One region of the Paenibacillus sp. FSL R7-0313 genome, then DNA from elsewhere that is predicted to be linked to it. Evidence: riboswitches for the same ligand, from Rfam matches in the RefSeq annotation. Region 1 holds a riboswitch; each other region holds the start of a gene.

Region 1 (10,049 bases):
TCTTAGCCAGTCGCAGTGCGGCGGTTGAACGTGTATAGTATTTTCCATATTCAATCAGAACAAAGGTATCCATACTGTCTGTCGACAAATTGCCTTTCTCCAGCAGTTCCTTGGCTACATCTGATTGGAGCGAAGCAAAATGATATTTCCCTTCCGGGTCACGCTTAATAATCCATTTGGTTAAGCCCTGGCAGAAGTGACAGACACCATCCACCAGTACGATCGGATGTCCCTGATGCACATCTGTTTGATTTGCTGTCATATTGGCTGCCTCCTATTGTTGCGGTTAGAGTAACTTACCCAATCTGGGCCTTCTTGTTGACTAATTCTAAATTTATTTCTAGAGGTAGTTCAAAAAGACTGAAAACCGCTCTTTTTGAACACGCATTTATTGGAAATATAAAGAAAAAGAGCGCAGGCATTGTGCCCGCGCTCGTATCTGTCCGACAATTACTCCGTAACTGCCTTTTCCATCCATTGGTCATCGATCATCTGTTGATGCAGGTCACTTGCCCACTGGTCCATACATTTGCAAATGAAATCTTTGCGACATACTGGACAAGGCGTTTTCTGCAAACGACTGATATTGGTCATCTTCCATTCCGGGGAACGGGAGTAGAATACACGGCATTTTGTACCGTCTACCAAATTCATTTTAAATTCGTACAATCCGTCTTCCTTGTTACCATAAGCTAATTCTAAATCTGCAATACGCGGTCTATAAGACATGGATATCACCTGTTTAATTCAAATTTGGTTCATGCAATGACACTACTCAGTACTAAGTTATATTAAAGAAAATTCAGTTCAATGTCAACTCGCGCATGTCTACCCGCCAAACAGAATATCCAGAATAGTCCCTACCTGCCCCTGTTTTTTCCCTTTCAAGACATCCGGATCAAATACTTCAACATACCCGCAGGAAGCACAAGCCACGAACAGGTAATGGTTATGCTGTATATCAAACATCTTGCTCAGGCCTGCTCCTGACATGGAAACTTCCTTAATGTTACAATCCGTGCCTCTGCATTTTGTACACACAAATCGCCGCTCGATCATCTCTTCAATACTCATCTTTGTTCCCCCTTTATGGAATGTGTAGCATGAAGTGAGAGTGCAATTATGTAAAATAGTACGCGATCTGGCATCTAATCTCCTGCATCATGTCCTTATATTATAATCAACACAAAGCCCTGCCGATTGCCAGCAGGGCTTTGTAGTCGAACATCAGGTATCTGGGATACCCTGCTCTATATGTTCCCTTTACTTGCAGGGAGTCAAATCTTAGACTACGTTTAATACAACATCAATGTTGCCACGTGTCGCTTTGGAATACGGACAGAAATCATGTGCCTTGCGGGCCAGATCTTCTGCTTGACTGTGATCCACCCCAGGCATACTCACGTCCAGGCGAACAGATAATTGAAAACCGTCATCCGCTGGGTCTTTACCAATGGATACGTTACTTGTAACGACCACATTCTCCAATTTCACACCTGCTTTACGAGCAACATTGGCAAGGGCACTCTCATAACATGCTCCATATCCAGCTGCGAAGAGCTGCTCAGGGTTGGTACCTTCACCACCGGAACCTCCAAGCTCTTTCGGCATTTTCAAATCATGTTTGAGCACGCCATCCGAAGAAGTTACTGAACCTGTACGTCCACCTTTAACTGTCGCTACTGCTGTATATAAAGCTTCCATTAAGAATCTCTCCCTTATCCATTTAGTTTTTACTGCCTTCCTTTCAATTTAAACTTCTGGCTCATTTTGAAACGCATTTTAGTTCTTTATAAGCTTTTACAACTTTATTATTTTCATGCATTTCAACGCCATGGCTGTATTTTTCCTAAGGTTGGGTAATATACGAAGGGGCATCTTCAAATTAGAACCTAAATTTTGTGTTAATACATAAAAGTTGCACTAGACAAAAATTATTGAAGGAGTACAATGTAACAATAAACATAAAAATTTAGATATATCATGCGTGGTTTGTCCCGCATCAATATTACCAAATCAATAATTCAAAGTCAGGTGATTATCGTATGAGTAAAAAAAATCCGTTCAACGCTCCTTCAAGAGAATCATTGTCTACTGCGGGCATGGCCCCTTCGCTTGGAGAAGCACATAGTTCCATGAAAGTCCCGCAGAATGCTGCATGGTGGAAGAAATTCCTCGCCTTTGTAGGCCCAGGATACCTCGTTGCCGTAGGTTACATGGACCCCGGGAACTGGGCAACAGATATCGCAGGTGGCTCACAGTTCGGGTATACCTTGTTATCCGTTATCCTGTTATCGAACCTGATGGCCGTTGTACTTCAATCATTAGCTGGAAAGCTCGGCATCGTTACTGGACGGGATCTGGCCCAAGCCTGTCGTGAACGATTCAGCATGCCTGTTGTCATGATGTTATGGATTCTGTGTGAACTCGCCATTGCAGCTACCGATCTGGCTGAGGTCATAGGTTCTGCCATCGCGTTAAAGCTGTTATTTAACATCCCCATGTTATACGGCGTGATCATCACCGCAGTTGATGTACTCCTGATTCTTGTACTGCAAAACAAAGGATTCCGCGCTTTGGAAACTCTCGTCATTGTGCTCATGGCGACCATTGCCCTATGCTTCGGTATTGACCTGTTTCTAGCGAAACCGGATATGGGCGGTGTTCTCCACGGTTTTGTACCAAATGTTGAGATTCTGCAAAACCCGGCTATGCTCTATATCGCCATTGGTATTATCGGAGCAACCGTGATGCCGCATAATCTGTATCTGCATTCTTCCATTGTGCAAACCCGTCAGATCGAACAGACACCACAGGGCAAAAAAGAAGCCATTCGGTACTCGACCATGGATTCTACGATCGCGCTGACACTGGCCCTGTTCATTAATGCAGCCATCCTGATTGTATCTGCTGCTGTATTCCACAGTGCTGGTATGACACAGGTTGCCGAGATCGCAGATGCGTACCATCTGCTGACACCTCTATTGGGTACTACGGTTGCAAGTATTCTGTTCGGTGTGGCGCTGTTAGCATCAGGTCAGAACTCCACCCTTACAGGTACACTCGCTGGGCAGATCGTTATGGAAGGTTTCCTGAACATTCGAATTCCGGCTTGGCTGCGCAGACTGGTCACACGTCTGATCGCCATCATCCCGGCTGTAATTGTCACAGCCATTGCAGGAGAACATGGCACAGAAGAACTGCTCATTTTGAGCCAGGTCGTGCTGTCTCTTCAATTACCCTTTGCTGTAATTCCCCTGGTGATGTTCACGAGTGATAAAAAAAGCATGGGTGCATTCGCCAACAAATTGTGGCTCAAAATCATCTCATGGGTCATTGCCGCGATTATCGTTGTGCTGAATGTATATCTGATCATTCAGACGATTCGGTTATTCTAATCTCGTTCTTATCGACCAAATACAATAAAGGCTGATCAACTCTGGTATGCAATACCAAGTTGATCAGCCTTTATTGTTGCAGTACAGCAACGTGTTTCCTTTTATAGTAAAACGCTAAACTCTAATAAACAATTATCTAATCCTGATTGGGCACCAGTAATGGCAGGAGTTCATCCAATGAATTAACAGTCCAATCCGCACGTTCGTCATCCGATCGGTCTGGCTGGAATCTTCCGTAACCCTGCATAATCCGAATTGTACGCATGCCCAGCTTCCGAGCAGGTATAATGTCGTTATCGATCCGATCGCCGATCATGACGGCTTCCTCCGGTTCACAACCGGCCTGCTTCAAGGCCACAGCGTATAACTCAGGGTCTGGCTTGGACACTCCTTCTTCAGCCGAACACGCCAGAACATCAACATACTTCCGCAAGCCGTAGCTCTCCAGTCTTTCTTCCGTTCCAGGACTCTGATTGGCAATAATGCCAATACGATAATACCGTGACAACTGCTGAAGAACGGAATCCGCTGAAGGAAAAGGACGTTCAAGATCTTTTTGAAATTTCAGCTTGTCCTGAATCTGTTTCTGGTGTCCCTCGTCTTCAACGAATGTGCGAATCGCCACTCTCATAGGCCATTGCTCATATTTTCGGTAACAGTTCGCGAACAGTTCGCGTACCGCCTCAATCTTTACCGGATATCCCAAAGCACAGGCTTCACGGACGAACTGTCCAATAATATCATCAACCGGCTCCCATTCATCCACCAGCGTATCTCCAACATCAAAAAACAACCATTTCAATCCACCTACATCCGGCACGCCAATTCCTCCTTGTAAGCCACAGGTGATTCCTGATCCAAATCTAAAAGTTCGTGTTCAAAAAGTCTTGAACTACCTTTAAAACCATAAAAAAGAAGACTCACCATCATGCATGAGTCTCCTCAAATTTCCGTTTATCGATACATTCAATTATAACAGGCACCTTACACCTGAGCAATCACAAGCTATGGCATTACCCATTGAGGAGAAAGCCAACTTCCCCATTGAGCGAATATACAATCCGGTCTGCGCCCATGCCCCGATAGATGCCCTTAGGATGACTCTGCTCTGTAATGACGCACAGGGATTTCGATGTCCATGAACGGCAGATCTGTAAATAACGACAGGTCAGATTCAGGCTGTTCTCGAAAATAAACACGTTGCCTACGCTGCCCTGCGGCAAAAACCATTTTTGAGCTGCAGCCGTATTCATGCGAATGACATGTTCTACTCCGATTCTACGGAGTCTGCGCTCTTCCCCTGCACTGTTGGTTAGAACGGCAAACGGCATTTTTTTGTACATCAGCAATTTGATAAATTTGCGTCCTGCTTCATTTGGAGCAGTCACTAAGATCATCTCAGTATCCATCATTCGTTCCTCCCTTGGCGTGAAAAGACAACAAAAAAGAAGCGTGGGGGACCAAGGCCTCCCGAACGCTTCTTAAAGAACCCATGGCGAAAACGCCATGAACCAGCGTACGGCTTGTTGCCTCTCCCTTTAACGCTTACGAGGTTAGCTGACGGATTCGGGCGCGAGAGTCGCCCTATTTCCGGCTGTCACCGGAAAATTCACCCCATGAATGCCTACTGTCCTGGACAGCGCATTCTGTTGGTTCCCCCGTTTCCCACTCATCAATGAATGGAAACTCAGCGATTAAAACATCGTTCGTATATCTTAAAATAAGATCGAGCGATATTATCGTTTGTTTCGTTTTTCAGGTACAATTTAGTTTAAATTGAAATTACGTTATGAATCATACACCCGCGCCATGTCGGTGTAAAGTCCGCACAGATCACCGAATCGACAGATTTTCGGCAATACTCACATATAATAGCGCTTACAACAAGGTCATACTCTATCCATCTCTTTAAATCTATCTAATTCTCACTCTGACGAAAATCACTTCGCAATTCATTCACGTATTCTGCACAACTTGCCTGTTTTGGTGCTTTTAACACCATATTAGTTTTGCAATATTTAATTGCAACCAATATAATAGAAGATATAAGAGTAAATAAATGGAGGCGATTTAGATGACAGTCTACGATTACAAAGTGAATACCCTTCGCGGTCAAGAAGTTGAAATGTCCGACTACCGTGACAAAGTGCTCCTGATTGTGAATACGGCAAGCTCATGCGGACTTACCCCTCAATTCAAAGGTCTGCAAGAATTGCAAGACAAGTTCCAGGATGCGCCATTTGAAGTCCTTGGTTTTCCAAGTAACCAGTTTGCACAGGAAAAAGGTTCTTCCGATGATATTGCCGAGTTCTGTCAGATGAATTATGGCGTAAGCTTCCCTATGTTTGAGAAAATTGATGTGAACGGCTCAAGCGCTCACCCTCTCTTCCAGCACCTTAGCACAGAAGCTCCTGGCCTGCTCGGCTCCAAAGCAATCAAATGGAATTTCACCAAATTCCTTGTGGATCAGAACGGACAGGTCATTAAACGGTATGCTCCCAAAACAACACCGGACAAGATTGAAGAAGATATCAAGAACTTGCTGCAAAAATAATACATTGGCCACCCGTAGCCGGAAGGTAGAGCAGCATTGCCCCGGTAATGGATGGCCTTTTTTCTCAACTTTGATGTCAGACTGTTAAAAAAACAAAAAAAAGAAGCTTTCCATTAATGGAAAGCTTCTTCTTAATCGTTCATATGATGCGGTCGAGAGGACTCGAACCTCCACGGGCATACGCCCACTACCCCCTCAAGATAGCGTGTCTGCCATTCCACCACGACCGCATGTCGTAAATAATCGGCAACAGAATTGATTATACCGGGTTCAGAACTAAAAGTAAAGTATTTTTTAATACTTCTTTTACAGCTAGGTATTTTCCACAAAAAACGCATATTCTCGTCATCTTTACCCATGAACTGCATACATTAGATTTGATCCCCTCCTTTCCGGATTGAGCTGATCTTATTGATTCATTTATATCTAGTCCTCCCTGCACTTCGCAGATATTTAACCTTATATGTTATATAAAATAACACAAATATTGAATCCTAGATTTAATCCATTAAATTTCACGGATACTATTGACAAAAAGCGGACATTTATGGGATGATAACTATCATATAATTCGGATTTTTAAACATAAAGCAAACAAAAAGGAATATAAATGTCACTTTAAGTGACATTTAACGAACGCAGGAGGCGAATGATTGTGAACCGTGGGAATAAGCTGCTCGATTATGTCAAACTGCTTGATTCCTCTATTCAGGTTGGAGGGTTCACCCATTCCTTCGGCATGGATATCCATATCAGGGAGGGTACCATTCGTAATGCTGAAGATCTCGAATCATTCATGCGTTGTCAGTTGCATCCGAGCATCGTTCGTCTAGAAGGCATGGCCATCAAAGGCATCTATACCGCAGCAGATCACAAGGATACATGGCGGATAGCTCTAATCGACAAGCTCGTTCATGTTCAGCGAACCCCTGGAGATCTCAGAGAACAAGCTGCCGCCATGGGTAAACGATTGATCAGACTTGCACGCGCTCTGCACCCCTGGATTGAATTCAGCCAGCTCGAACAGATCTTTGCCAAATACGATTCGGTTGGCTGCCTCTCCACTGTTCACGCCTGGATTAACCACCACCTCGACATCCCGGTCGAGGAGGCGGTCCTTGGTTACCTGCATTCAGCCATGAATGCCTGCATAACCGAAGCCTCCAAAGTCATTCCCCTGAACAACGATACAACCAAGGATCTGATGGTCCGCCTGGCCACAGATCTGGAGAATGAATGGAAGACCGTCAGCGCCTCGGCTGCGGATGGACTGGCACAGCCAACCTCGATGTCCATGAAATCATTTTTTCCCAGTTTCCATATGCTTGGAGCTGGACTTCATGCCTACAGGGCCTAATCCTCTTCCTCCTCATACCTGCTCCCCTTTATTCAGACAAACTAAAAAACACGCGGCAACCTCCTTGCCGACGTGTTTTTTGTCATTTTATTTGTTTTATTTACGTATTTACGCCATTTATCATCACAAAATACACTTTTTTCCGTCTTTTTTAATTGTTAGATGACGAATTTACGTATATAATGAAACATACAGCTCGCATTTCTATATATTTTACATGAAGAAAGGGCGGCTGAATACTACATTCTAATCAGGGGTGAACCCTTTTGAACAAGAAAAAACCAGTTACTCCGTTCGGATGGGCCATCAAACGACGGCTAACCGAACTTCAAGTGGACCAGAAGACCTTTTGTGAACAGCATGGCATCCCACCCTATCGTTTATCCAATCTCATTCACGGCACACGCAAAGCAACCCGATTCAGGCACCTGGTCGCTGATATTTTGGATATTCCAGATGAACTGAGATAAGATTTCTGCCAAAGGAGGGTCCTATCCATGAGACATGTTACATCCGATCTGGAGAGGCTGTCGTTCCAGTCCATACGTCACCAACTCATCATCATTGATCACAATTGGATTATCCAAAGTTGTAACCGTGCCTGGCAACAAGGACTCGGTCAATGCTCACCATCCCCGGATACACACAGTAATCATAGACATTACCTGCATCTGACGGAAGCCTGGGCAAAACGAGGCAAGAACGCTAACATGGCACTTGTCGCACAGAATTTGAAAGAACGCGGAATACCCTTTAATCGAAATCATACATATGACATCTGCGTGTATACTGTATACAATGAAAAGAGGTGGTTTCGTGTAGAACTCACCCCTCTATCTTATGCAAATTCAATTCAGGATACCGATCTCGCTTTGATTGCACACATGGATATTACCGAACAGAGAAAGACAGAACACCAATTGAAGAAGGCATTGTCTGAAGTGCGCACATTGCGCGGACTGCTGCCTATTTGCGCCGTCTGCAAACAAATCAAGGACGAAGAGGAACACTGGAACTCCGTTGAGAGTTATCTGGAGAAGCATACCCACGCCGAATTCACCCATGACATCTGTCCGGAATGCATCCGGCGGTTATATCCCAAATACTCGAATATCCTGGACAAGCGTTCCTGAAACCTCTCCACTCGCCACACTAACTACAACTACACGGAGAGATGATGTTCAAACTGCGACATATCCAATTCTTGCGGTGTCCCATGCAGGGTTATGGCCCCTTTGTCCATGATATAGATGTAGTCTGCGGCACTCCGTACAAAATCAATACTCTGCTCTACCAGCAGAACCGAGAGGTTCCCCTTTGCCTTGAGCTGCAAAATAACCTGCCGAATGTCCTCCACGATAGAAGGCTGGATGCCTTCTGTCGGCTCATCAAGGAGCAACAACCCCGGACGCGAAGCCAATGCCCGAGCGAATGCCAACTGTTGCTGCTGTCCACCACTCAGATCCCCGCCCTGCCGTCCATACATCGTAGCAAGCACTGGAAACATCGCCAGTACATCCTCCGGGAACGTTTTTACTCCCGGTGCACTTGTCTCCAGACCGAGCAATAAGTTTTCTTTCACCGTAAGCTGCGGGAAAATCTCCCGCCCCTGCGGTACATAACCAATCCCCGCCCTTGCCCGCTTGGCTGTATCCAAGGTGGATAACTCCTGGTTTTGCCACTGAATACTGCCCTTGCGTGTTTTGAGCAGCCCCATTAATGTTTTCATCAACGTTGTTTTCCCTACACCGTTGCGGCCCATCAGACACACCACCTGTCCTGGCTGTACATCCAGGTTCACACCACGAAGCACATTGCTTTCGCCGTAGCCGGATTCAATTCGTTGCAGCGACAGCATGGTCATCCCTCCTTTTGCCCAGATACACTTCTGCCACTTTCGGGTCTGCCTGTACCTCCGCCATCGTACCTTCCTTCAGCAATTTCCCTTCATGCATCACCGTTACCTTGGCTGCGAACTCTCGCACAAACTCCATATCATGCTCCACCACCACAACCGAGCGTTCACGCGCAATCTCTTGCAGAAGTCGCCCGGTCTTGTGTGTTTCTTCATCCGTCATGCCTGCAGCTGGTTCGTCCAGCAACAACACCCGTGGCTCCTGCAGAAGCAACATGCCGATCTCCAGCCACTGCTTCTCCCCATGTGATAACGCTCCTGCACGAGCATCAACGCGGTCTTGCAGACCAATCTGGAGGGTAACAACCTCCATGGCAGCACTCATTTTCCCATATCTCCGAATACCGATGGCTTGCAAAGGGGAACGGCGAGTCTCCGCCGCCAGCGTCAGATTCTCCTGCACCGTCAGACCCGCAAAGATCGATGGCGCCTGGAATTTGCGTCCCACCCCTTTGCGAACTATCTGGTGCTCCTTCAGTCTTGTTAATTCCGTACCATCCGCCATCTTTACCGAGCCGGACATCGGTTTGGTTTTGCCGCATATCACATCCAGCATCGTTGTTTTCCCAGCACCATTGGGTCCGATCAGAAAATGCAGGTCATGTTCATGCAGCTTCAGATTCATGCCTTTGACAGCAACGAACCCACCAAAGGCCACCGTAATATCCTCGGCTACCAACACCGTCGATTCCTCAGTAGACTTCAGGTTTTTCCCGAGTGACTTGGACATGCGCACTCTCTCCTCTCCGCTTCAGCAAACGAACGATATGACGATACACACCTACAATTCCGTTTGGCATGAACAAAACTACCGTTACAAAGAGC
Region 2 (10,049 bases), 2.4 Mb from region 1:
CTTGCAACCTGTCTGCAAAGCAGAGCCTTCAGCGATCTGAATCACACGTTCTGTGAGGATATTCAATTCTTTGCGAGTTGCTGCACGTACATAAAATTGCGCAGAAGCATAGTCAGGAATGATATTTGCTGCCTGACCTCCGTTGTTGATCACACCATGAATCCGAACGGTGCTTTTCACTTGTTGCCGGAATGCGTTGATTCCGTTATACGTTTGAATGACGGCATCAAGAGCATTAATACCTTCGTGCGGACTTGCAGCAGCATGTGAAGAGCGGCCATGGAATTCAAATTGCACAGCATCAATAGCCAGTGAGCTGCCGGACTTTTCGTAGGCATAATACGGATGCGCCATGAGAGCGACATCACAGTCATCGAACAAACCTGCTTCCGCCATCGGTACTTTGGCACCACGTGTCTCTTCAGCGGGGGTACCAAACACTTTAATGGTTCCACCTACTTCATCCAGAATGGATTTCAGCCCAACAGCAGCACCAAGACTCATCATACAGATCAGATGGTGACCACAAGCGTGACCGATCTCCGGCAAGGCGTCATATTCACACAATAAAGCAATGGTAGGGCCGGGTTTGGCGGCTGAATAGGTTCCGATAAAGGCTGTCTCCAGTCCAAGGATTGGAGCCTCTACAGTGAAACCGTGGTAGACCAGTTCTTCTTTTAGACGAGCAGAAGCAAGGAACTCTTCATTTCCCAGTTCGGGATTGGCACCGATATATGATGAAATGGCTTTGAAACGGGAAGCATATTGATCAATAACCGTCAGTATCTGTGATTTGTTAGATGTCATTAGTAAACTCCTTATGCAAAAATGAAAATAATTCATTGATTATATCATGTTTGCTTTATTTTTTCAGAAACAAGTCAAGATTTGTAATGTCAAAATGCATTGCATAATCATGCATTGTACTTTATAATGACTCAGTCATCAACATGAGAGAAGCATACAAAGTATTGTAAGGGGAGAGAACAAGGTTGAAATTAATAAGTCGTTACACCATGATGCTGTTGACCTTTGTTGTTCTACTGACGACTGCCGTTCCTGTGGCACTTGCAAGTGGAACTACAGATAATTCAAGCAGTAAAAAACTGGTGCTCGGTACAAGTGCCGATTTTGCACCATACGAATTCCATAAAGTGATTAATGGCAAAGATGAAATCGTCGGCTTCGATATTGAGATCGCCAAAGAGATTGCCAAAGATCTTGGCGCTGAGCTTGTGATTGAGGATATGGGCTTCGACGGTCTTCTGCCTTCATTGCAGAGCGGGCGTGTTGATCTGGTGATTTCAGGTATGACGCCGACGGATGAGCGGAAGAAAAGTATCGATTTTTCCGACACCTATTATAAATCAAAACAAGTGATTATGGTTCGCAATGTGGATAAAGACAAATATCCAACCATGGCAGAACTTGAAAATGCGAAGATTGGCGTTCAGAAAGGCTCCATTCAGGAAACGATCGGACAGAGTATTCCAGGAGCGAAGCTTACTGCGCTGGATAAAATCTCGGATATTGTGCTTCAACTGCAAACAAAACGCATTGACGCGGCAATCGTTGAAGATACCGTTGCTGCAGGTTATCTGGACGATATCATTGGACTTGCTGCTGCTGTTCCGGACGAAGAGCAAGCAGAAGCGGCAATCGGGATTCGTAAAGGTAATACCGAGCTGCTAGCTGCAGTAAATGGAACACTGGAGCGACTGAAAAGTGAAGATAAAATCAATCAGATGGTGACGGACGCCAGCCTCTTGATGGCGGATAAAGCGAACAAATCACAAAATATTTTCCAAGTATTCTGGGAGTACAAAAGTTTCTATGCTACAGGTGTAGGATACACACTTCTGTTGTCTGCACTTGGGGTTATCTTCGGGGTAATTATTGGATTGATCATCTGTTTGTTCCGTTTGCATGACGCCGCAATCTTGCGCTGGATTGGTACAGCTTACGTTGAAGTGATTCGTGGCACACCGATGCTGGTACAATTAATGATTATTTACTATGGTTTTTCTCTGAGCTTTGGCATTAACTTTACTGCACTTCAGGCAGGTATCATTACACTTTCAATCAATAGTGGTGCCTATCTGGCGGAGATTTTCCGTGCAGGTATCCAAGGTGTGGATCGTGGTCAGTTGGAGGCAGCGCGTTCCCTCGGAATGGGCAGAGGTGCAGCAATGCGTTACATTATATTGCCACAAGCCTTCAAAGCTGTATTACCAGCGATCGGTAATGAATTTATAACTATCATCAAAGAATCCTCCATTATCTCAGTTATCGGTATGGTGGATATTATGTATCAGGCAAGTGTAGTCAAAAACATTACGTATCAAGGCTTGAGTCCATTTTTGATTGCAGCAGCCATCTACTTTGTAATGACGTTCATTTTGTCCAAGCTGCTGGGACGACTGGAAAGGAAGTTGAGTGCAAGTGATAGACGTTAGACAATTACACAAATCTTATGGAAATAACGATGTGCTTAAGGGCATAAACGTGACGATTGGCAAAGGTGAGGTTGTCGTGGTCATCGGTCCTTCCGGTTCAGGTAAAAGTACTTTCTTGCGTTGTCTGAATCTGCTGGAACAGCCTACCTCAGGAGAGATTGATTTTGAAGGTGTGTCAATTACGGACCCCAAGCACAACATTAATGCAACTCGTGAGAAAATGGGCATGGTGTTCCAGCATTTCAATCTGTTCCCACACAAAACGGTACAGCAAAACATCACGATTGCTCCGATTAAAGTGAAGAAACAATCCACTCAGGAAGCGGAGAAAATTGCCGCTGATCTGCTTAACACCGTGGGCTTGTACGATAAAAAAGATACATTCCCGAATCAGCTGTCCGGTGGACAGAAGCAGCGGATCGCCATTGCTAGAGCATTGGCCATGCAGCCGCATGTGATGCTGTTTGACGAGCCTACTTCTGCACTGGACCCCGAGATGGTCGGCGAAGTGCTGGATGTCATGAAACGTCTTGCAGAAGGCGGGATGACGATGGTCATCGTAACACATGAGATGGGTTTTGCACGTGAAGTGGGAGACCGAATCCTGTTCATGGATGGCGGGGTTATTGTGGAAGAGGGAACACCCGATGAGGTATTTGGAGCTCCAAAAAATTCACGTACACGTGATTTTCTTGCCAAAGTACTCTAAATGAAGTGTCAAATAGCGTTACTGACTTCGAGTCGGTAACGCTATTTTTTTGTGCGCATTAATCACTTATAGATTTGAAAAAGTAACTTTTCTGTTACCAAATGTAAAGGAATCGGGTCGTCCAACATTTCTAAAGTATCCTGTATTCTTACATATGCTTACATGTTAAAACCATTTGGTAAGAATTACTACAAGTTCAGGTTACAAAATTGTGATATATTGAACTCTGCCGAAACTTCCGGACAGGGAGTGCGGGGGATGTAACGATGCAGATTGTGCAGGGGGAAGATCTACAGCACACTGCTTGGGGTGAATTAGGGGTACATAACGTTTCAAATGTAATGAAGAACCTATAGGGTGGGCTCCTCATCCGAATCCGACAACTAACTTCGCAGGCACAATGAGGGAGGAAGACCATGATTAACAAGAAACGTATAGCCAAAACAGCAGTAGCATTATTGACAACAGCAATGCTCATTCAAGCCGTTCCGGCTCACGCCGATTCAGTTCATGTGGCCAAAGAAGGGGATACCTTCTACACCTTATCAAAACAATATGGAGTAGCAATCAACACGTTGGTTAAAGCAAACAACGACATTTCGCCTTACAACATTTATGGTGGTTTGAAAATTACGATTCCCGGTAAGGCAAACAATGTAGCAGCAGCTGCGGCAACGGAGAGCAAGACCCAAGCGAAGACTGTTACTACAGCAAGCTTGGACGTTAACACAGATAACAAAGTTGTTCAGGCTTGGGGTAAAACATTCGATTACAGCAAAGCTGTGAACGTAAAAGCAACGGCATACTCTGCAGATCCGTCTGAAAATGGAGGATGGGGTGCTGTGGATTACTTCGGCAATGATCTTGAACTGGGTACGATCGCAGTTGATCCAAGTGTGATTCCACTTGGAACCAAAGTACTGGTAACCGGTCACAGCCATCCGGGATTGCCAAAACAGGCTTTTGTAGCTACAGCTCGTGATGTGGGCGGTGCAATCAAGGGTCACCGGATTGATATCTTTATCCCGGGTAGCAAACAGTCTGTAAGCACATTTGGTTTTCAGGATATCGAGCTGTACATTCTGAAGTAGAGAGATCATAACATTTAAAATGAATTCAAACAGGGTGTCTGCCAGTCGCTAATCTGCGATTGAACAGCACCCTTTTAATATTCGCATTTATTTGTTATCACGGTCATCCTAATCTTTGGCCTTTGGCAATCCCAACATCTCGTCCAAGGTGACCAGTTCATATCCCCGGTTACGCAGTTCTTCAATGATTTCAGGCAATGCCTCAATCGTACCGTTCAGGTTAGATCCCACACCGCCTCCTGCATGTTGTAGAACGATGGAGCCAGGTTTCACGGCAGATAGGATGTTATCCTTCACCTCTTCCTTGGAGAGGCCTTTCCAGTCCAGTGAGTCAACGTTCCAGTTCACAATGCTATAGTGTTGTCTAGCTGCCCATTGCAGCTGTTCTTCATTAATGTCTCCATAAGGCGGCCGAATCATCTTGGGCGTATATCCCGCTAAATGTCGAATAATATCCCCGGTATGTAAAATTTGTTTGCGAAAGGCATTCATCGACAGCTTACTGAATTCAGGATGATTGTAGCTGTGATTACCAACCAAATGCCCTTCCTTAACGATGCGTTTAACCAGATCGGGATGTTTCTCAGCACGACTACCCACGATGAAGAATGTAGCTCTGACATTGTATTTCTTCAATACATCCAGCACTTGTGGAGTAAACCGTGGATCAGGTACATCATCAAAAGTCAGTGCAACCTTCTTTGTTGAAGGACCATTGGTTTTGAACGTATCGGCATATTTTTGACGTAACTGTCCCAATGTCAGTTGTTCTTCTTCAGCAGAATCCGAACCTGATACTGATTCAATTGACGGGCTTGAAACATCCCGCGATGAAACTGGAGCATGATATCCCCCGAGAAAAATAACGATAACCATCAGCATAATGAGGCGTACGCGCATAATAACAGCCTCCTTTTCCAAAATGACGTTCTCCTTGGTATGCCCGGGGGTTCCATAAAATATGCGTAGTGTGAGAAGTTTCATTGCGGATTTAGCTTATGACAGCCATAATTCCTCCATATATAACATATAGAAAAGGATAGGTGGATAGGATATGAGTACATATGATTTGAAATCCATACGTTTACAGGTGATTGAAGCAGGAGAGGATAAGGTTTTTCTCGTTACCGGAGGAAAGGCGCATATTGGCGCCGTAGCCACGTTCTACGTGGATCATGAGCGCGTAAGCGGGACGACGGTACATATTCCTGGGCATAAGGAACAAGAGCTGTGTGAGCGGCTTGCCCGAAAGGCTGCCCTGCAGCTGAAAGTAACCGTTACGGTGATCATGGGTATCCATTTTGATTCCATCACGCGGATGCAGATCGACGAAATCGTGCAGACTGCAGAGAGGCTGATGGAGGATCATCTGAACAAGGATAAACGATCTTCCTAACATAAAGAGCAATCGCATGTTTTGATTTTATTTGCTAAAATTGAAACGAGTTGTAGATTGTTACGTATGTATGTTTATATACGATGTAATATCGACTAGGAGGAATAACATAATGTCCATTTTCAAACGATTGCGTGATTTAACAATGTCTAACGTTAACGCCATTATTGACAAGGCGGAAGATCCAATCAAGATGACGGACCAATATATCCGTGACATGCAAGAGGATCTGGAAGATGCGGAGAAAGCAGTAGCTCAACAGATCGCCATTGAGAAGAAGTTCAAGCAGTTATTCGAAGAGCAGGAAGCACTTGTGAAGAAACGTGAAGAGCAGGCGCATACGGCGGCACGTGCTCAGAATCTGGATTTGGCTCGACGTGCTCTGGAAGAGAAAAAGGCTGCTGAAGAAAAGATGGCTGAGTACAAAACCAGCTATGACCAAAACAAGGCTTCTGCAGATAACCTGCGTGGCAAGCTCGACGAGATGCGTAAGCAACTGACTCAAATGAAGAACAAACGCGAAACACTGGTAGCCCGCTACAATGCAGCAAAAGCCCAAACGGAAATCAACAAAGCGTTGAATGGGTTTGGCTCTGATACTGCAAGTGCTGGTATGAAGCGTATGGAAGAGAAAATGATGCAGATGGAAGCACAGGCAGAAGCAAGCAACGAAATGTCTTCCAAAGGCAAGTCTTTGGATGAAGAGTTCGAGAAGTTGGGTAAAGATCAGGCTGTTGAAGACGAACTCGCAGCATTGATGAAACAGTACGATAATAAGAACTAATACCTTGGTTGTCAGCAGGGTTAACCAGCGGAGGAGAAGAGTATTTCTCCTTCGCTTTTAAATGCGGTTCATGTTGATATGTGGGGGCTGTGTAAATGGATTTGAATATTTTGGCGATGCTGGTCTGGACCGGTTCTGGTTCGGTTTTGCTGTTTGTCTTGATGTATGTAGATTCACTGTTCACGAAATATAAGGATTTTGCTGAAGTTAAGGCTGGCAATATGGCAGTAACCACACGTATGGTGATGAAATTATTTGCACAAGGGTATGTACTCGCTACGTCCATTTCTACGGCTGGTCATCTTGGAGAAGCATTGTTGGTCTCCGTTGTATCCTTTATCATTTTGTTGATTCTGGAGAGTGTTGTACACTTTATGATTCGCAAATGGGCCAATCTGGATCTGGATACGGGAATTCAGCAAGGGAAGACAGGATACGGGTTGTTCTCTGGCGCTTTACATATCGTGGGCGCACTGATTATTGCAGCTTGTTTATAAGATAAGGAACAGGAGTAATTCTCATGAGTGTATGGAAACGAATTAAAGGAATACTAACGAAACCTGAACCACCGCAGGCAGAGAAAACGATGCTTCAGCTTGCACCTGGTGATATCTGTGAGGTTTCTCTGGTCACTTATGAAGTTGTTGGTCGGGTACAAAATCGTGCTCGAAATGCAGTTGTGCTCACGCTGCAGGATGGTACCGCATTTCGATATTTGCATATCGAAGAACGGGAACTCACACGTTACGCTCTATATACACCAATTGATGGCAGGCTTGATGCACCTGATGAGGTGCCCACATTGCTGGACCTGGATGGACGCGCATATCATCTGGAAGAAGAGTATGGAGGCATGGTATCAACGGCAGGTAGAACTCCATATGGCCAGGCTGGAGAACAATTGGTATGGCAGTATCAGTCGGATGATAATATGCTTCTTCGGGTGGAGTGGCAAGACAGAAGATTTACACTGTATGAGGGTGAGTCCATTCTTCCTGCGGATATCAAAGTGATTCGTTCGAGCTAGGAGAGGTTCCAATGAAAAAACGCTTGGCACATGGATTAAAATTAATGCTGGTCCTCAGCCTTGTGATGTCTCTATTGTCCGCGTGCGGAGCAGCACCTTCTGTTCAGGACACATATCCGCTTGAATCGGTTAACGGGAGTGGTAACTCAACGTCCTATGTGTACCGGGCTTCGGACCGTACCGTTCCGGAAGTGGCTCAGGATTTGTCTGACCAGCGGCAACCGGATCAGATCTCGGCAGAGAACACAGAGCGTATGTTCCTCGTGTATCAGGACGAGTATTATCACCTGCAACAAGACCCGAACAAGCCGGAGGATACCTTGGTTGAGGTGGACTCCAAGGAATATGTTCGGCAGAACTACGATTCATCTTTTTTACAAGGTTACCTCACTGCTACATTAATTGGTAATCTGTTCGATTCTTTTGGCGGGCGAGGTTATGGCAACTATCGAGGATATACCAATAAAGATACGTATAAACCGAGTGCAGGATCTTATCGTGCACCAACAAGTAATGACAAGAAGCTTGCTCCACCCATTACTGTTGATCGGAAAGGTACGATTACAAGGCGCGGAAGCGATAAAGATTCAAGCGTGGGATCTGGCGGAGGATTATTCAACCGCAACAAGGATCAGAGCAAGGGAACCATTGATCGTAACAAAAGCAGTGGTGGCCTGGGCGGGTTGTTTGATTCACCTAAGAAATCCTACAAAAAACCAAAAACCAGAGTGGGCGGCGGCCGAATTAAGAGGCGAAGATAATAAACATCTAATCATAAGGATGGCTGCCAATCGCATAGTTCATTTAAGAACAGTGAAAAGGGAAGGCGGATTCACCTCGTCGGCACATGACCTTGGAACTGTTCTTTTTGGTTTATGATTTGCGAACATGATTGGATTTGCGCACACGGGGAATCGTTGAAGCAGGCTGTTTACGAATCCAGCGGATAAATGGAATCATTCGTTCATCCTGTCTCAAGGATTGCAGGTCCGTGAGTCCAAGCGTTACAATGTCGCGATTAGTGTATAGCGAATGAATCTGTTTGTGACAGGGGATGCACAGGTTGGCCGTTGGCAGAAATGTTCCTCCCATTTCTTTGGGTGTCAGATGATGAACAGTCGTATTCACAGGTTCTCTTCCGCATAATTCACATCGTTTACTCATGATCATCGCCTCCGTTTGTCAATTATATTATGGGCAGACAAGATGCCTTTCATGTTGAACAAAGGTCAAGGAATGTTACACCTGTAAGAAATAAGAGTTTGTCACAGGATTCAATAAGTGATGTACTTGTTATCTTACAGTATTCGGGCTACACTTTCTTAAAAGATGATATGTCTCTAGGAGGTAAGAATACTTTTGAAAATGAACTCACATTCACATGATATGACAACTGCCAAATTCAATCGTACAGCTGTACAGGTACCGGATGCCCAGGCCAAAATAGCTGCAAGAGTTACTGTTGGCTCCATAGAGAAAGTTCATCTTGAATCTGCTCATGGCCGCACACTTGCAGAGACCATTCAGGCACCTCATCCGTATCCATTCTTCCGGAGATCGGGTATGGATGGATTCGCGATTATAAGTACAGATACCATAGATGCTTCGAGTGATCATCAAGTTTGGTTTCGAGTAATTGATGAAATTCCTTGCGGCTACACCTCGGACCACACCATTGTTTCAGGTACGACGGCTCGAATAATGACCGGTGCACAGGTTCCAGAAGGTGCAGATGCGGTAGTCATGATGGAGATGACCGAGAGCAAGGTAGAGAACGGAGAACAATGGATTGCATTGAAACGGCACATATTGTCGGGTGCTAACATCACCCCAATTGGACTGGAAGTCCAAGAGGGACAGCAACTGCTCGAAGCAGGAACGATCATCAGGGCAGGAGAGCAGTCCGTGTTAGCTACTTTTGGCATAGCAGAAGTTCCCGTATTTCAACGTCCAAAGGTGGCGATATTCGCAACCGGCACGGAATTGCTTGATGTAGATGAGCCATTGCAACCAGGTCGGATTCGAAACAGCAACAGTTACATGCTGCGCTCTCTGGTTGTTGAAGCAGGTGGAGAGCCTGTGATGTACGGTTCTATTGCGGACGATGTGAATACAGCAAGGGCCAAACTGGAAGAAGCCATTCAAGATAATGATATCGTGGTGACCACAGGTGGTGTATCCGTCGGGGATTATGATATTATGGGCGAACTTGTGCTGGAAGAGCATGTGGAGATGTTGTTTAACAAAGTGACGATGCGACCAGGCAGTGTGACTACAGCTGCTGTATATAAAGATAAATTGCTATTTGCACTTTCCGGTAACCCTGGGGCTTGTTTTGTGGGCTTTAGTTTGTTTGTTCGTCCAACCATTCGTTCCATGCAGGCGGATGCTCATCCTTATTTGGAAGAATGGACTGCGATCTTGGAAGAAGAGTACACCAAAGTGAACAATTTTACACGATTCGTTCGTGGACGCACAGAGATCCGCAACGGCATGGTGTACGCGATACCGGCTGCCGCCCGTGTAGATGAATCCAGCGTGATGATCACCATTAAGGACAGTGATTGCCTGATTGTTGTTCCACCT
Region 3 (10,049 bases), 680 kb from region 1:
TGAAGCCAGAATAGATGGGTAAAAGGCAGCTGCCTTTTACCTTTTTTTGTTCTTATTTTGACGAAAAATCCATTTCCCGGTATAGTACCATTAGTTTAAAAGAGATCAGGAAGCGGAGGAGAACAATGATGCACTCATTCAAGATTAGTAGCGAATATATTAACGATGGTTTTCAAGCGGTTCAGGCGAAGCCGGAAGACACGGAGGATGTGATGTCCCTGCTGGTGGAGACAGCCGAATGGTTACAAAGCCAAGGTTCTTCCCAATGGAATGCTTTGCTTAAAGGTGAAGATTCACATGATACGGCAGGGGCGATTCGGCGTGGGGATGTGTTTGTATTTAAAAAAGGAGCGGACGTAGCGGGGATGGTCATCCTTTTGGTTCAGCCAAGCCCTTGGGATATTCATCTTTGGGGTTCAAAAGCTCATGCCGAGGATGGTGCGATTTATCTGCATCGGCTAGCGATTCGAAGAAAATATGCTCAGAGCGGTCTGGGACGGTCCATTTTGCAATGGTCCAGCAGTGGCATACATTTTGAAGGCAAACATACTTTTCGGTTAGATTGCGGAGCGAGCAATGCTACGTTGAACGCCTTTTACGCGCGGAATGGGTATACTTTTTTGGGAGAGACCGATGGTTACAGTACATATGAGAAGCCCGTGGAGCTACTGAGCTGAGAATTCTGACTACCCAATGAATATGTTGACAACAAACGCGAGCGGTTAACTGCTGAATTAAAGCTTTTGCTTCTGAGAGGCACGTTTCATGAATATGTTGTATATACGAGTTGGTGAACAAAAGCTTGGTCAGTTTAGCTTTGATTGAGCGGTTTAAATAGCCAAAAGTTTGCACTATCTTACGTAATATAGATGTTCCGGCTTCCCTATGTCATAATGGATAGTAGATCAGTACGTAAGTGGAAAGGGGGAAACTAACAGTGAAATTGCTGCAGGCGCTTTTCTTTCCTCCGGAGCAGCCCGGAGGTGTATCCTCTATGATTCCGTATATGCAAGAGAGATTTACAACCCCGAGGTGGGAAATGGATCTGTTCTCGTTGCCAAAACGAATTCGCAACAAGGGCAGAGAGGAAGTTCAGTTCGAAACGTTTGACTGGACGGAATATCAGGATAGTCCTGTTGTCCAAAAATATATTCAAACTTATCGTGATTATCTATGGTGGACCAAACTGCGTATTCAGAAGCCCTATGATCTGATCCATGCCCACCACCCAATTGCAGGACTTGCGATGAAAACGGTTTTCCCGGATACACCCCTCATTCAGACGATTCACTCCAGTTATGAACGAGAATTAATCCTTAATGGACGCATTGAAACGGATGGACCCGAGCATCGATTCCTGCTTGCGATATATGGTGAGCTGGAACACCAGGCAGAGCGTCTCTTAACGGTGTCGGATTCGTTCCGTCGTTATCTGGCTCCCTACGTAAAGGAACCTGATGTCATCGGTGTGATTCCCAATGGATTTGATGAGAAGCGGTTTAAGCCGATTCCTCATGATAATGCGATACCACAACTGGTCACGGTATGTCGGCTTGTTCCGGCGAAAGGGTTGGATATTCTTTTCAAAGCTTGTGCGGAACTGAAGGGCCGAGGTCATGATTATGTGTTACATATTATTGGAGATGGACCGATTCGTCCTGATCTGGAAGAATTGGCGCAGCGATTGGGGATCTATAATGAGACCATCTTCTATGGTTACACGCTGCACCCTGAGGAATTCATGCCATTCTTTGATGTTTTTGTACTTCCTTCACGGGCAGAAGCATTTGGTTCCGTCTTCGCTGAAGCGGCGCTGAGTTGTCTTGCCCTTGTGGGTACGGATGTAGGTGGTATACCGGAACAGATCGAGAACGGTAGCAATGGGTTGCTTGTACCGGCAGAAGATCCTTCTGCACTGGCTGAAGCACTTGAAAAGGTGATGCTGGACCCGGCTTATCGTTATGAACTTGCCCGTTCAGCGTGTGAAAAAGCCAAGACACATTACTCGCTCGGCAGATCGGTCAATGAGTTGAAAAAGATGTATCTACAGTTTCCTAGCCAAGCCTAAAACGTAGAGCAAAAAGTGCGAGCCGCTGTGATAAACAGCGGCTTTTTGTCATGTTTAACGAAAGAGTACCCGCGGTGACTTGTGGTTATAAGGCAAACGAATGCTCATATTCATGAAGTACATGGACCGTGAGATTTCATATATTGTTGCGTTTACGAAAGGTGCCCCAGCGGTTCAGTACCAATTTGGCAGCCCAGATTAATGCCATACTTCCAAAGATGGGGTAAAGGATGGACAGCAGGGAACTGAATCCAAACTGACTGAGTGAGTAACACAACAGCATAATGGTTAATGTAATGAAACGGGGGTGGACGCGTATATGTTGTCTGAGTTGCAAGGTCATTCCATAGATATCGGCTACAAAGGTACTGAATATTTCCATGAAAATAAGGGATACATATACAGATTGCACTGCCCATCCAAGTTGAAAGGCAATGCTACCCATCGGGATTTCGAATTGAATGATGCCGGGCATCTGAGCCGACATGGCAAAATGAGCTGCCATCAGCATGAAACCAACACCAATTCCACCCAATACTCCACCCCATTTCAGCACACTCCGACTACGAATCTGGTTACCTACAGGCACAAGAACAGCTTGAGCCAACACCAGATTGAATGAAGTATACAACAGTGGAGACAGCCACACTTGAACAGGGTTTGAGTCTGTCGTCAGTGTGATGAATCGGGAAGCGCCTGGATGATGGATGGTACTGGTGATCATGAGCAGAGATAACAGGAGCATCATGGGCACGACGATGCTATTCATTTGTAGGATGGCCTGAATGCCTCGACCGAGAAGCAGATATGTCCCTACAAGTGTGACGATCAGACCTGTCTGATAATGCAAACCCAGATGTTCGACAAAAACGGAACCTGCTCCGGCAAGCATGACACTGTTCACGCCAATGAGAATGAGAAGGGTCACCCAGGTGATCCATTTTCCCGCCTTGTGGCCGAATAAATGTTTGTTCAGATCCTCATAAGAGCGGGACCCGGTATCGTGAGCGATCAGCATCATTTTGGTACCTAACCAGACAAAGAGCATGGTAGATAAGCCTATGGTGATGGTGGCCCATTTGCCATACTGGGTAAAAAACTGCAAAATTTCCTGCCCTGTAGCGAAGCCGGCTCCGACAACCGTTCCGATGTATGTAAATGCGATCTGCAGCACCCGAAATGCCTGTTTCATGTGTTTCCCCTCTCAGGCCCCTGTATAGTTTGGACATGCGGGTACCATGGTACAAGGTATGCTTGACCCACGAAAGTCATGACAATCGATAATGAGCTTTGGCTTGAATTGCGTCTCAAGGACAGCGCCCAGGCAATTTCGCTTGAACTTATAGATAGATATATGATACTTTTACCTCATAGGATAGGCTTGGGAGGTCAAATCATGGAATTATTGAAACAACGAATTTTACAAGAAGGTGTGGTTATCTCGGATCAAGTATTAAAGCTGGATGGTCTGTTGAACCACCAGATTGATCCTGCATTAACGATGGAGATGGGACGTGAGTTCGCTGCCCGTTTTCGTGAAAGTGGAGTGACTCGGGTAATTACGGTAGAATCCTCAGGGATTCCGGTTGCTTTTGCCGCAGCCTATGAACTTGGGGTGCCCCTTGTATTCGCCCGTCGCAAAAAAACACTTCTGGCTGATCCTGATGCTTACTGTGAACGCGTACCGTCCTTTACCAAAGGAATTGTAACTGACATTATGGTATCCCGCGAGTTCATCCATGAGAATGACCGTATTTTGTTCATTGATGATATCATTGCCAATGGAGATGCCGCTCGTGGCGTCATCAAAATTATCGAGCGTTCCGGTGCGGAACTCGTCGGATTCGGCGTTGTGGTCGAGAAAAGTTTCCAGGCAGGGGCACGCACGATTCGTGAACAGGGTATTCCGGTGGAAGCCTTGGTACGCATTCGTTCCCTGAACGATGGTACGGTACAATTTGACGATAACGAAATGTGACATTTTAAAGGAATAGGGCCTATTTTTTGAACTATGCCTTTGCATGACCGCGGATTTCATTTATAATGGGGTTATGTTAGGGAGAGGAGGCAACACCATGGGGAACCAACCGGCAACAGAACAATTTTTTAATGATAAGCTGGCGGAATCGAAAGTTCATTTTGAACGTGCCCTGGATTGTAAACATACGGAATTCGATGACCTTTATCCCTATATGATTGAACATCCTCAATTTTTCTGGTACAAACGCTATGTTGCCTGGTCAGAATTACTGACGATTGTAGGCTTGTGCGAAGAGTTGTCCTTCTCTTGGAAAGAACAATTTACACCGCATCAAGTGGAGTACCTTGAAGAACGTGTGATGTCCGCCAAAGTGCTTGATTTTTGGTTCGAGAAGAACGACAGCAAAGAGCACGCGCAGCGGTAACTTTCAGTCGGGACATAATTTCGAATGACATGACAGTCCAATACAGTCACGTGAGACCTAAATGACATTTCATTTAGGTCTCTTTTTGTAAATAAATTTGGAATATAGGAGCCATGAAGATGATCAGTGATACAGAACTGGACGCCCTGCGTCTGTCAGGTGAGAAAGTAAGAGTAGTACGGGACGAGCTGGAATCTAACGATGTAACCGGGATTGTTGTTGCCTGGGATGGCGAGCAGGTACTTATCCGTCGTCAGAATCGACGTGTCGTCAAGCTGGATCGCGGTTACCGATATCAGCTGTTCAGCGAGCCGCGCCAGAGTCCACTTAGTGAGTAACAGTTTATAATTATGGCAGAGCCATGAGCGTTAAATGTTTGGAATTACCATGATTTGTTGGCATAATTGACTCACTCGGGAGAGAAGATAGGTACAGTGAGGAAGATCTGTAACTATAGCCGAGAGGGTGTGCTACAAGCGATGACATTGATGAATGATAAAGTTCATGCCTACAAGGATCAGATTGGAGCATTAAGCGATGTACTGCCAGGTGTGGTGAAGTCATATCATGAGTTTACGGGAGAATGTTTCCAACCTGGCGTGATTGATGCCAAGACAAAACAGCTCATTGCGCTCGGCATTGGATTGTTTGCCAACAATGAGGTATGTACTTTCTACCATGTAGAAGAAGCCCGTGCCAAGGGCGCTACAGATCAGGAGATCATGGAGACCGTAGCCGTGGCCGGAGCTGTAGGAGGCGGACATGCTCTGTCTCAGGGCGCGATGCGAGTGCAGAAGGCGCTACATTAATATAAAAAAACATTGTGAAAAAGTAACAGGGTTATACTTCCCTTCAATATGGGAGTATAACCCTGTTTTTTAAAGATCGTTTTTACTTTCTTTACTGTTTGCTTTTTTATTATACTTGTCCACATCAGCAAATTTCTCCATAACGGAGTAGTTTGCTGTATAGTTTATTGTGGAGTACCGTTCAGGAAGAAATTCAATCTTAGAGCGATCAGTATCCCAGAGATATATAATGGAATTATCGAAGGTCTTGCTTCCAGGCTGACCATATTTATTCGTTAGCTCTTCCAGAATTTCATCAGAATCCTGACTATTTAACATGCCAAAATAATATGTGGCCTCGTGGAGCAAGAAGTCATCTAATGGATATTCATCTGCTGCATTTTCCATTTCTTCAAGGCGCTGGTCCATTATTTTGTATATCTCTTCTTTCCTTGTTTCTGTTGTATTGGGGTTATTTAATTCCTCTGATAATTCCTTTCCTTCTTCCATCATTTCCAGAATGCTATCATTGTCTAATAAATCAGTGAAAACGTATTTAGCATCTGCTTTCTTACCCAGAACTACAAGATTAGAATATTCGATACTTTTCTCATGTTCATTATGTACGTCCTCTTCATAACCTGAGTTACCGTTCTTTTCTTCAGTTGAAATGACTTTGTCGATCTTGGTACCCCATGAAACATCTCTAAAATCTTTTTCGTTCTCGCTACTGCATCCTAAACTACCTATTACTAAAATAGCAAAACTTAAAACAAACATTAACTTTTTCAATTGTTCTCCTCATCTCCTTTTATTTCCTAAAACATTTTACATTGTTTAAGAAAGCAGTTGAAGACAAAAAATGGTTAAACAAAAAAGGCATCCGGTTAATAACCGATGCCTTTTTGTATGTGAATTACATTTTACCCAACATTTTATCATACATAAACTGTCCAGTTACCCGACGTGCTGTTACATAGCGGTCATTGAAGTATGGATTCGATAACTTTGTGATGCTTACACCTTTACTGCTGGAGGCATGAGCGAATTGTCCGCCGCCGATATATACACCTGTATGTGAAATGCCTTTGCCTGTTGTATTAAAGAACACCAGATCACCTGTCCGAACATTACTTTTGGCTACCGGAGTACCTGCTTTGGCTTGCTGCTGAGAAGTACGTGGCAATTCAATGCTGTATTTGTTGAAAAGATATCTCATAAAACCAGAACAGTCAAAGCCGGCTACAGTCGTGCCACCCCATTTGTAAGGAATACCTGTCATGTTGTTCACTACGGAGTTGATACTGCTTGCCTCTGTGCTTGTTGCCCCGGATGTAAATAATACAGCTGCTCCAAAAATGGAGATAATCAGTTTTTTCAAAATCAATGTTCTCCCTTCGATGCCTACGGAGTTAGCTAAGGGTTCGGTAGAAGGTTCCCTATATTTCCTATGTATAAGAATAATTCACCCAAATTGGTTCCCCCGTTTTCAAACATGAAACTCGGCAATGAATAATTAAGTTTTTGTAACTATTTGAAACTATATTGCATAAATGCGTAATTGTCAAACCCATTTAAAACCCTTCGTAATACCTCAATGTTAGCGGAATTAAGGTTTTTATATGAAAGAAGGGATTAAGTTTGGGTATCATTCATGACAAAAACGTCATTATTGATTCGTTTAAGACGAATTTGGATAAATAAATAGGTTTGTCATGAGTTAAAAGAACTATCCCGTTATGTAGAATTAGAGAGATTATATTCATTAAGTTGCATATATTGACAAAAATCGATTTTTTGCATATTATCTGATTATCCAATCCACATATTGGATTAAAATTGATTTTATTATGCGATAAATACAAATAAAGGAGGTTTGGGGACGCTTATCATAGGTAAAGTAGAAGTGGCAGATTTATAAAAACGAACATAGGAGAGTGTTACATTTGAAAGCGAAGAAAATAATTACTTTTGTCCTGGCATGTACGATGGTGTTCTCAGCAGTTGGAATGGCAGTTCTCCCTGTAGGGACGGTATCTGCTGCGGATGCATCGGGTACTACAGCGAGTATTTCAGATGTTTTGAAGAACCAGCTGCCGGATGGAGGTTGGAGAAAAGATTATAAACAGACAAGTGGAGAGTGGGCGAAGTCCACGATAGACAACAAGGCTACATACTCAGAAATTAGAAGATTGGCGAAGGAATTTAAAAAGACGAATGATCCGCGATACTCCACAGCTGCAATCAAAGGAATTAACTTTTTGATCAACATGCAGTATTCAAACGGCGGATGGCCACAAGTTTACCAAAGCTCTGGATATCACAAGCATATCACTTACAATGATGATGCCATGATTAATGTAATGATCATGTTGGATGAAGTAGCGGCACGCAAAGGTGATTTCTCATTTATCGACAGCACACTTGCTAATCGCAGTAAAAATTCAGTTGCCAAAGGTGTGGAGGCGATTCTGAATACACAAGTCGTTTCAGGTGGTAAGCTGACAGCATGGGGACAACAACATGATTCCAGTTCCCTTAAACCAGCGAGCGCAAGAATCTACGAAGTGCCATCGCTGACAGCTGGAGAGAGTGTAACGATTGTTAAATTTCTGAAAACCAGACCTGCTAACGCTAAAATTACCGCATCCATTAAAGGAGCGGAGGCTTGGTTTAACAAGGTGAAAATTACGGGTTACAAGTATGAAAGAGCTAATGGAGATAGTAAAATTATCGCTGATTCCAAAGCTGCACCGATTTGGGCACGCTTCTATGAGATCGGAACAGATAAACCAATCTTTATTGGTCGTGACGGGGTAGTTAAATACAAATTAAGTGATATTGATAAAGAAAGAAGAGGCGGTTATGCATGGTATGGCAACTGGCCTTCCAAGCTTTAATTTGTAGTTAAAGGTAAAGCCCGAATCGACGTCTGGTTCGGGTTTTATTGTTATTATTTTCAGTGTTGACATGATAGATTCCGCATGATATATTATTTATTGTCGCCGATATTGATGGTGGAGATACAATATGCGGTCGTGGCGGAATTGGCAGACGCGCACGGTTCAGGTCCGTGTGGGCTAACCCCCCGTGGAGGTTCGAGTCCTCTCGACCGCATCTAAAAAAAAGACTCCTTAAGCTAACGCTTAAGGAGTCTTTTTTGCATTTTTTGATATAACACTAACTTTAGACTTGAGTATCCAAGAGGTTAGTGCTTAGCTGCATGTACAGCAAATGTCTTCCATCAGCCCTAAGGAACGTTTATTGCGCTGCGGTAACATTAATGCTGTCAATATTCGGTCCTTCCGATCCGGTGGTAACCACTTTCAATGTATTGGTCCCCGTGTTCATGGGGACCTGTATTGTTTTTTCAACCCAAGTGGACCAGCTTCCCGTAGCCGGAAAGGGCTCGTTGCTGATAACTTTGGTTCCGTTAACAAAAATGTCGAGGTTCCGTGTTCCACTTTCCAGCGCATAACGAAACTTTACGTTTTTGGTACCTGTTGTAGCATTATTAATGCCGTTCCATTGAATGGCTGAACCAGTCATCGCATTGAAGTTAACATACCCGGAGCCAGTGTAACCGGGGTAGATTGTTTCAATGGCAGCTTCCGTAAGTGATGTTCCGGTCTCAGCTTCATACGTAGTGCCACTGCCTGTATTCCCGCCGCTATTTCCGCCAGTAATGTTGGCAACAAATGTTGTTACGCTCTGAGGCGGGAGCTGTGCCGTGAAGGCTCCATTGGATACGGTAAGCGGGGTTCCGCTTGCCAGGTTCCGACTGCTGTCCGTAATCCATGAGGACACAGTGGAGGCATTACCATTCTGCAGAACGAATTTTTGGCTTGTGGCTGAAGTTCCACGGTTAATCGCCACGACGACGACTTTGTTATCACCTTTGTAGGCTGAGACAAAGGTGTTCGTATCCGGATTTTTCGTTGCGTCGACTCGCAGGTAGCCTGGACGCACGAATTTGGAGAAATGAGCCATATTATATCCGCGTTTGCTTATGGTACCGTCCTCTTTCATCGGACCATACTGTCTGCGGATGTACCACCACACATAGGCCTGGAAATCACCTTCTACCATGGCATTGTGCATGTGATAGGAAACGTCCAGTGCTTCAGGCCAGCGGTCTGCTGAGTTGTTGTCACTATTCGGAACGTACACCTCAGTCATCCACAGTTCTTTACCGGCTCCTTTTTGCTTAAAGAGAGGGTAGGCAAAGTTCGAAATTTGGGTTCCGTACGTATGTGCTCCCAGAATGTCCATGTTGGCAAGTGCCTGCGGATCATTCAGGATTGGGTCGGATATGTTCTTTAAGTACTGGAACGATTCAGGCGCCATGACTTTGGTACCTTGAATGGACCCGGCATTTTCTTTCATGAATCGAAGGATCTCTTGTGGAGTCCACCAGGTCCAGTCATGAGCATAATCCGGTTCATTTTGCACAGAAATGGCATACAGATCTACGCCGTTATTTTTCATGTAGGTTACAAAGTCGTTCAGATGTTGCGCATATGCGGCATATTTGTCGTATTTCAAACGTTTGGCATTGGTGTCCCCATTGCGGTTGAATGTTTCAACCATGCTGCTTGGAGGATTCCATGGGGATGCAAATACGATAGCCCCTTTTTCAATAGCCCGTTTGGCTGTGGCAACTTCACGATACCAGTTATTAGAATCTGGATCGACGTAGATCCTGAGAATTGAAAAGCCTAACTGATTCTGGTCATTACCAAATGCAGTTTCACGTTGAGCGGGAGTCAGATCACCAATCCAGGCAGG

What was found. Region 1 has a riboswitch for cyclic di-AMP ahead of NSQ38_RS28810 (hypothetical protein). Riboswitches for the same ligand answer to the same signal wherever they lie in the genome.
Region 2: it holds a riboswitch for cyclic di-AMP, as region 1 does, so the genes downstream of both, NSQ38_RS18155 (3D domain-containing protein) here and NSQ38_RS28810 (hypothetical protein) in region 1, are expected to answer to the same signal.
Region 3: it holds a riboswitch for cyclic di-AMP, as region 1 does, so the genes downstream of both, NSQ38_RS25520 (C40 family peptidase) here and NSQ38_RS28810 (hypothetical protein) in region 1, are expected to answer to the same signal.

What each region holds. Positions count from the first base shown of each region.
Region 1 is NZ_CP150219.1:6,560,992-6,571,040, forward strand. Features, by position in the region: gene NSQ38_RS28780 (thiol-disulfide oxidoreductase DCC family protein) at 1-262, opposite strand, end outside; gene NSQ38_RS28785 (hypothetical protein) at 451-729, opposite strand; gene NSQ38_RS28790 (zinc ribbon domain-containing protein) at 829-1,074, opposite strand; gene NSQ38_RS28795 (organic hydroperoxide resistance protein) at 1,285-1,704, opposite strand; gene NSQ38_RS28800 (Nramp family divalent metal transporter) at 2,103-3,398, shown strand; gene NSQ38_RS28805 (HAD family hydrolase) at 3,535-4,218, opposite strand; gene NSQ38_RS28810 (hypothetical protein) at 4,412-4,810, opposite strand; cyclic di-AMP (ydaO/yuaA leader) riboswitch at 4,926-5,101, opposite strand; gene NSQ38_RS28815 (glutathione peroxidase) at 5,473-5,952, shown strand; tRNA gene NSQ38_RS28820 (tRNA-Leu) at 6,100-6,182, opposite strand; gene NSQ38_RS28825 (urease accessory UreF family protein) at 6,608-7,309, shown strand; gene NSQ38_RS28830 (hypothetical protein) at 7,576-7,779, shown strand; gene NSQ38_RS28835 (hypothetical protein) at 7,807-8,442, shown strand; gene urtE (urea ABC transporter ATP-binding subunit UrtE) at 8,472-9,167, opposite strand; gene urtD (urea ABC transporter ATP-binding protein UrtD) at 9,145-9,954, opposite strand; gene urtC (urea ABC transporter permease subunit UrtC) at 9,917-10,049, opposite strand, start outside.
Region 2 is NZ_CP150219.1:4,122,096-4,132,144, forward strand. Features, by position in the region: gene NSQ38_RS18140 (M20 family metallopeptidase) at 1-807, opposite strand, end outside; gene NSQ38_RS18145 (ABC transporter substrate-binding protein/permease) at 993-2,456, shown strand; gene NSQ38_RS18150 (amino acid ABC transporter ATP-binding protein) at 2,443-3,165, shown strand; cyclic di-AMP (ydaO/yuaA leader) riboswitch at 3,383-3,579, shown strand; gene NSQ38_RS18155 (3D domain-containing protein) at 3,582-4,256, shown strand; gene NSQ38_RS18160 (polysaccharide deacetylase family protein) at 4,365-5,156, opposite strand; gene NSQ38_RS18165 (hypothetical protein) at 5,311-5,652, shown strand; gene NSQ38_RS18170 (PspA/IM30 family protein) at 5,765-6,436, shown strand; gene NSQ38_RS18175 (DUF350 domain-containing protein) at 6,532-6,933, shown strand; gene NSQ38_RS18180 (DUF4178 domain-containing protein) at 6,957-7,463, shown strand; gene NSQ38_RS18185 (DUF4247 domain-containing protein) at 7,475-8,224, shown strand; gene NSQ38_RS18190 (HNH endonuclease) at 8,337-8,627, opposite strand; gene glp (gephyrin-like molybdotransferase Glp) at 8,829-10,049, shown strand, end outside.
Region 3 is NZ_CP150219.1:5,885,473-5,895,521, reverse strand. Features, by position in the region: gene NSQ38_RS25565 (hypothetical protein) at 1-22, shown strand, start outside; gene NSQ38_RS25560 (GNAT family N-acetyltransferase) at 129-677, shown strand; gene NSQ38_RS25555 (glycosyltransferase family 4 protein) at 938-2,068, shown strand; gene NSQ38_RS25550 (hypothetical protein) at 2,205-3,260, opposite strand; gene NSQ38_RS25545 (xanthine phosphoribosyltransferase) at 3,465-4,046, shown strand; gene NSQ38_RS25540 (hypothetical protein) at 4,144-4,473, shown strand; gene NSQ38_RS25535 (hypothetical protein) at 4,593-4,811, shown strand; gene NSQ38_RS25530 (carboxymuconolactone decarboxylase family protein) at 4,953-5,282, shown strand; gene NSQ38_RS25525 (hypothetical protein) at 5,352-6,053, opposite strand; gene NSQ38_RS25520 (C40 family peptidase) at 6,178-6,642, opposite strand; cyclic di-AMP (ydaO/yuaA leader) riboswitch at 6,648-6,779, opposite strand; gene pelA (pectate lyase) at 7,199-8,161, shown strand; tRNA gene NSQ38_RS25510 (tRNA-Leu) at 8,294-8,378, shown strand; gene NSQ38_RS25505 (carbohydrate-binding protein) at 8,523-10,049, opposite strand, start outside.